DNA from 3 places in the Acidovorax sp. GW821-FHT09B03 genome. Region 3 is predicted to be linked to each of the others. Evidence: predicted binding sites of a transcription regulator. Region 3 holds the regulator's gene; each other region holds the start of a gene.

Region 1 (2,266 bases), on a different contig from region 3:
GCCATTGCGCGGCCACCGCCGCGTTGTTGATGAAGCAGTAGCCGCCCATGAAATCGGGGCCGGCATGGTGGCCCGGCGGGCGCGTGCAGCAAAAGGCTGCGCGCGCCCCCTGCGCCACACGGGCCGCCGCGCTGGCCGCAGCGTCGGCACCGGCCTTCGCGGCCTCCCAGGTGCCTTCGGCCATGGGCGTGCCGTTGTCCATGGAGTACAGGCCCAGCTTGGCGACGAAGTTGTCCGGCTCCACGTCGCTGCGCAGGCTGCGCACCGGCCAGACCGAGGGAAAGGGCTGCACCGAGGCGTTGGCGGCGTCCAGCGCCAGCCATTGCTGCCAGGCCGTCTGCAGAAAGGCCAGGTAGCGCGGCGCGTGGATCTGGGCCAGCACGGGGCTGCTGTCCACATCGGGCACCAAGAGGCCGTGGCCGCGTTCGCGCAAGGCGTCCTCGACATACTGGGCGCGCACCGGCTTCTCGAAGCAGGGGACGCGCTCGCCGCGGTAGAACTCGTGGACCGGCGCATGCCGGTGGTGCAGGGGGTTGTGGAAGGAGATCATGCGGACACGGGCAGGGAAAGGGTTTCACGCCGGCGTCCTCCATGCGCTCCAGGGACACCAGCAGGGCTCACCACTTTAGCGCGTCCCGCACCACCCGAGACCCAATCCGTGCACCAGACGGCAGCAGGACCCGTCTCGATGGCCCTTCGCTGGCGCCACACCCCGCCAGCCCGGCCAGTGCGCCCATGACCACGGCCAGCAACCCCGCACACAGGAAGACAGGCGCCCTCTTCCCCCTGCCCGGATGTGCAAACCACCGCGCACTTGGCGCTACCCGCCGTCCTGGCACAGCGCTTGCATCTCATCTTGTATCCAAGATTGAATTCTTCAAAATGGTGCAAACAATAAGCCCCCTGGTCGCCGAACTTCCTGCCGCAGCGGAAGGCCTGCCCGTGCTGGCGCCGCAGGCCTGGATCCTGCGCTGCAGGCCGCCCATCGCCGGCACGCCGGGCGGGCCGCTCAGCGGCCTCACTTTTGCGGTCAAGGACAACATCGACGTGGCGGGCCACCCCACGTCGGCCGCATGCCCCGCCTTCGCCTACACCGCCACGGCCCATGCGGCGGTGGTGCAGCGCCTGCTCGATGCGGGCGCCACGCTGGTGGGCAAGACCAACCTGGACCAGTTCGCCTGCGGGCTCAACGGCACGCGCTCGCCGCACGGTGCCGTGCCCAATGCGCTGGACCCGGCCTATGTGTCGGGCGGCTCCAGCTCGGGTTCGGCCTATGTGGTGGCCACGGAGCAGGTCGACTTCGCGCTGGGCACCGACACCGCAGGTTCGGGTCGCGTGCCGGCCGGGCTGAACAACATCGTCGGCATCAAGCCGACCAAGGGCCTGGTCAGCGCACGCGGCGTGGTGCCCGCGGCGCAGAGCGCCGACTGCGTCTCGATCTTCGCGCGCACGGTGGACCTGGCGGCCCGCGTGCTGCAGGTGGCCCAGGGCTACGACGCACAGGACCCCTATGGCCGCCAGCTCACGCTGGCCCGCCAGCCGCTGCCCGCGGGCTTTCGCTTCGGCGTGCCCGACGTGCTGGAGTTCTTCGGCGATGCCGCGGCCGAGGCGGCCTTCGCCGAAGCCGTTGCCCGGCTGAAGGCCCTGGGCGGCACGCCGGTCTCCATCCACTACGCACCGCTGGCCCAGGCCGCCGCCCTGCTCTACGAAAGCGCCCTGGTGGCCGAGCGCTACGCCGCCGTGCGCAGCTTCTTCGATGCGCATGCCGACGAGGTGGTGGAGCCGGTGCGCAGCATCCTGGCCAGCGGGCGCGGCTACAGCGCGGCCGACCTGTGCGATGCCCAGACCCGCCTGCGCGCGCTGGGCCAGCAGGTCGCACCCATGTGGCAAGGGGCCGAGGCCATCGATGTGCTGCTGGTGCCCACGGCGCCCACGCACTACACCATTGCCGCGATGCAGGCCGACCCGGTGGTGCTCAACCGCAACCTCGGGGCCTACACCAACTTCGTCAACCTGCTGGACTATGCCGCCATCTCGGTGCCCAGCAGCCTGCGCGCCGACGGCCTGCCCTTTGGCATCACCCTGATCGGCCCCTGCGGCAGCGACCTGCAACTGGCCGAGCTGGGCCAGCGCTACCACCATGCCACGGGCCTGCCCCAGGCCGCCGGCAGCACGCCCCTGCCCGCGCCCCAGCCCATTGCCGGGCTGCAGGCGCCTGCCACGGTGCGGGTCGCCGTGGTGGGCGCGCACCTGAGCGGCATGCCGC
Region 2 (2,266 bases), on a different contig from region 3:
GGTGACGTTGTTGCACGAGCAGATCTGTGCCGTGTCGGGCAGGGCGTCCACGCCCAGGCCGGGCTTGGCCTTGCCGTCGCTGGACGGGAAGATCAGGAACTCGGGGTCCTCGGGCAGCGTGATGCCGTTCAGGGCCATCTGCAGCAGCGTGCCGTACTCGGTGGCGTCGCCGATCAGCACGGCGCCCAGCAGCTGCTTGCCGTCTTCGCTGATGACGATCTTCTTGTAGACCTGGCGGCGCTCGTCCACGTACTGGCAGGTGCGGCTGTGCGGCGTTTTCGCATGCGCGTCGCCGATGCTGGCCACGTCCACGCCCATGAGCTTGAGCTTGGTGCTCATGTCGGCACCGACGAAGGCCGCGTCGGTCTCGCCCGCGATGTGGCGGGCCGCCACGCGCGCCATGTCGTAGCCGGGGGCCACCAGGCCGAAGGTCTGCTCGTTCCACGAGGCGCATTCGCCGATGGCGTAGACATCGTGGTCGCTGGTGCGGCAGGCACTGTCGATGGCCACGCCACCGCGCGGGCCGATGGCCAGCAGACTCTGGCGCGCCAGTTCGTCGCGCGGGCGGATGCCGGCGGAGAACACGATCATGTCGGTTTCCAGGTAGGTGCCGTCGGCAAACACCATGCGGTGGCGCGCACGGGCGCCATCGGTGATCTCCTGCGTATTCCGGCCGGTGTGCACCTGCACGCCCAGCTCCTCGATCTTGGCCCGCAGAACGCGGCCGCCGCCCTCGTCCACCTGCACGGCCATGAGCCGGGGGGCGAACTCGACCACGTGGGTTTCAAGACCCATGTCGCTCAGTGCCTTGGCGCATTCCAGGCCCAACAGGCCGCCACCCACGACCACGCCGGTCTTGGATTTGGCGCCCGAGGCCTGCATGGCCTCCAGGTCTTCGATGGTGCGGTAGACGAAGCAGTGGTCGCGGTCGCGCCCCGGCACCTGGGGCACGAAGGGGTTGGAGCCGGTGGCCAGCACCAGCTTGTCGTAGTGGAGCACTTCGCCGTCCACCGTGGTCACGGTGCGGATGCGGCGGTCCACCGATGCGGCCCGCGCCGCCAGGCGCAGCGTGTAGCCGGTGCGCTCGAAGAAGCCGGGCTCGACCAGGGAGAGCTCGTCGGCCGAAGTACCGCTGAAGAAGGCCGACAGGTGCACCCGGTCGTAGGCGGGGCGCGGCTCCTCGCACAGCACGGTGACTTCGACGCCGGTCATGCCGGTCTCGGCCAGGCTTTCGAGGAACTTGTGGCCGACCATGCCGTGGCCAATGAGAACGATTTTCATGCTTGCTCATCCTGCAAGAACCCGGGGAACCGCATCAAGGGGTGCAGGATGTGCCGTGCCTTGCGGCACAACGCACCCTCCGCGGAACCACGGGCGTGGGTTGGAACTACCAGGCAGCCCGCTGCGACGCTGCGGCTTGCCCGGGTGTTCCGCCATCATTAGCGGAGGGGTTGTTTATCAGTGCGCAGGCAGCTTTACCGGCGGACAGCCAGTGTTCAGCAATAAGCGTGCCCGGCTTTTGAAGGGGGTTCGTCGCCACCCGTTCGGGCTTTGTCCCCTGGGCGCCTCGCTGCGGTGCAGCATGTCACCAATTTGGGGCGGGCCCCTGGCAAGCCCCCGCCCTGCCCCGGTGCCTGGGCACCGGGGAGGCGCCTCACTCGTGGCGCAGGGCGTCGATGGGGTCCATGCGCGCGGCCCGGCGCGCGGGGAAGTAGCCGAACACCACGCCGATGCCGGCCGAGAACACGAAGGACAGCAGGTTCACGCCCGGGTTGAACAGGTAGGGCACGCCCATCAGCACCGACAGCCCCAGCGACGCGGCCGTGGCCAGCACGATGCCGATGAGCCCGCCCAGCGCGGCCAGCACCACCGCCTCGACCAGGAACTGCAGCAGCACCTCGCGCTCAAGCGCGCCGATGGCCAGGCGCAGCCCGATCTCGCGGGTGCGCTCGGTCACGCTGACCAGCATGATGTTCATGATGCCGATGCCGCCCACCAGCAGGCTCACGGCCGCCACCGCCCCGAGCAGCGTGGTCATGACCTTGGTGGTGCCCGACAGTGCCTCGCCCAGCTGCTTGGTGTCGAGCACGTTGAAGTTGTCCTCGTCGGTATCGGAGAGCTTGCGCAGCTCGCGCAGCAGCTGGGTCAGGCTGGCCTTCACGCGCTCGGGTTCGCTGCCGTCCTTCATCGACACCAGCAGGGTGTTCACGCGGGTGTTGCCCGTCACGCGGCGCTGCAGGGTGCGCAGCGGCACCAGCACGGTGTC
Region 3 (2,266 bases):
ATGCGCTGGCGCAGGACCTGGCCTTCGGCCCCACGCACCAGGCCAACGGCTATGCGTTCGCCAACGCCAAGGACCCGGACGGCAATGCCGTCAGCATCTCCAGCCGGGCCTTCCGCAGCCTGCCCTGATCAGAGCGCCTTGCGCAGGTTGGCCGGCGCGATCTTGAGCGCCTCGCGGTACTTGGCCACGGTGCGGCGCGCGCACTCGATGCCCTGCTCCTTGAGCATCTCGGCGATCTGGCTGTCCGACAGCGGCTTGGCCGGGCTTTCGGCCGCGACGAACTGCTTGATGAGGGCACGCACGGCCGTGCTCGATGCATTGCCGCCGGTCTCGGTGCCCAGGCCCGAACCGAAGAAATACTTGAGCTCGTAGGTGCCGATGGGCGTGGCCATGTACTTGGCCGTGGTCACGCGGCTGATGGTGGACTCGTGCAGGCCCAGCTCGTCGGCGATGTCGCGCAGCACCAGCGGGCGCATGGCCAGCTCGCCATGGGTGAAGAAGCTCTTTTGCCGCTCGACGATGGCGCGCGAGACGCGCAGGATGGTGTCGAAGCGCTGCTGGATGTTCTTGATGAACCAGCGCGCCTCCTGCAGCCGCTGCTGCATGGCCTGGTGGCCCTCGCCGCCCTTGTGGCCACGCAGGGCGCCGGCATAGATGTCGTGCACGCGCAAGCGCGGCATCACGTCGGGGTTCAGGGCCACGATGAAGTTGTGCTGCCCGTCGCGGCCATTGGCGCGCCCGGCCTTGCGCACGATGACGTCGGGCACGATGATGTTGCGCTCCACATCGACGAACTTGCGCCCCGGACGCGGCTCCAGCCGCGCGATCAGGGCCATGGCGGCGCGCGTGCGCTCCTCGCCGTCGCCGCACAGCTGCGTGAGGCGGCGGATGTCGCGGCGTGCCAGCATCTCCAGCGGCTGCTGGCACACGCGCAGCGCGGTCTGCACGGTGTCGGGGTCGGCATCGCTGTCTTCGTCGGCCGCCAGGGCCGTGAGCTGCAGCGTGAGGCATTCACCAAGGCCACGTGCACCCACGCCCACGGGCTCCAGGCTCTGCAGCAGGCGCAGCGCCACGGTGAAGCGGTGCACCAGCTCCTCGATCTGCTCCAGGTCGTCCGGGCCGGCCAGGGCGATGGCCAGCTCTTCCAGCGGCTCCTCGAGGTAGCCATCGTCGTTGAGCGATTCGATCAGGAAGCGCAGCGCCGCGCGGTCCACCTCGGACAGGCGCAGCGACAGCGCCTGGCGGTGCAGGAAGGCGGTCAGCGATTCATGGGTGCGGGCCAGCTCGGTGGCGTCGGCCTCGTCGCCCTCGGCATCGTTGCGGTTGCGGGCCGGCGCATCGCCACCCCACTCGGCATCGTTGGGGGACACGTCCACGGTGCCATCGCCGCTCCAGTCAGGCTCGTCGCTGGCGCTGCTGCCCAGTTCCGCGTCACTCTGGGGTGCATCGGGAACCGACTCGCTCGGCGTGCTGGAACCCGGTGCGTTGGAATAGACCGCGTCGTCAGCGCTGTAGTCGTCCGGCTGCACGGGCGCATCGGCCGTGTCCACGCCGAATTCTTCGCGCGGCGCCTCGTCGGCATTGCGCTCGAGAAAGGGGTTTTCGTCGAGCATCTGCTCGACCTCCTGGCCCAGCTCCAGCGTGGACAGCTGCAGCAAGCGGATGGACTGCTGCAGCTGGGGCGTGAGCGCCAGGTGCTGCGATACGCGCAGTGACAGGCCGGGCTTCATCGCACAGCCCCGGTGGGCTGCCGCGAAGGCAGGTGCATGGCGAACGTGCGGTCCATCGGTCTGCTACATGCGGAAGTGTTCACCCAGGTACACCCGGCGCACTTCGGCGTTGTCGACGATTTCGGACGGGGTTCCCTGGGCCAGCACGTGGCCGTCGCTGATGATGAAGGCGTGGTCGCAGATGCCCAGCGTCTCGCGCACGTTGTGGTCGGTGATGAGCACGCCGATACCGCGCGCCTTGAGAAAGCCGATGATGCGCTGGATCTCGATCACCGCAATGGGGTCGATGCCGGCAAACGGCTCGTCCAGCAGGATGAAGCGTGGTTGCGTGGCCAGCGCGCGGGCGATCTCCACGCGGCGGCGCTCACCGCCGGACAGGGCCAACGCAGGCGAGGCGCGCAGATGCTCCACGCGCAACTCCGTGAGCAGGGCCGTGAGGCGCTCCTCGATGGCCGCGCGCGGCAGCGGCTGGCCATCCTCGCCACGCTGCAGTTCGAGCACGGCACGCACGTTTTCTTCGACCGTGAGCTTGCGGA

What was found. Region 3 encodes sigma-54, which starts transcription at its own class of promoters, with help from an activator protein. Its sites were predicted from a motif close to TGGCANGNAANCTGCTTT; they were not measured.
Region 1: a site for sigma-54 is predicted at 834-851, ahead of atzF (allophanate hydrolase). Genes of this name have one in related genera too.
Region 2: a site for sigma-54 is predicted at 1,497-1,514, ahead of nirB (nitrite reductase large subunit NirB). Genes of this name have one in related genera too.

What each region holds. Positions count from the first base shown of each region.
Region 1 covers NZ_JBWKPP010000009.1:187,673-189,938, reverse strand. Annotated here, with positions in the region: gene AC07PA_RS18085 (histone deacetylase family protein) at 1-550, opposite strand, end outside; gene atzF (allophanate hydrolase) at 883-2,266, shown strand, end outside.
Region 2 covers NZ_JBWKPP010000025.1:27,935-30,200, forward strand. Annotated here, with positions in the region: gene nirB (nitrite reductase large subunit NirB) at 1-1,281, opposite strand, end outside; gene AC07PA_RS29470 (ABC transporter permease) at 1,655-2,266, opposite strand, start outside.
Region 3 covers NZ_JBWKPP010000008.1:243,913-246,178, forward strand. Annotated here, with positions in the region: gene AC07PA_RS16970 (VOC family protein) at 1-128, shown strand, start outside; gene AC07PA_RS16975 (RNA polymerase factor sigma-54) at 129-1,730, opposite strand; gene lptB (LPS export ABC transporter ATP-binding protein) at 1,794-2,266, opposite strand, start outside.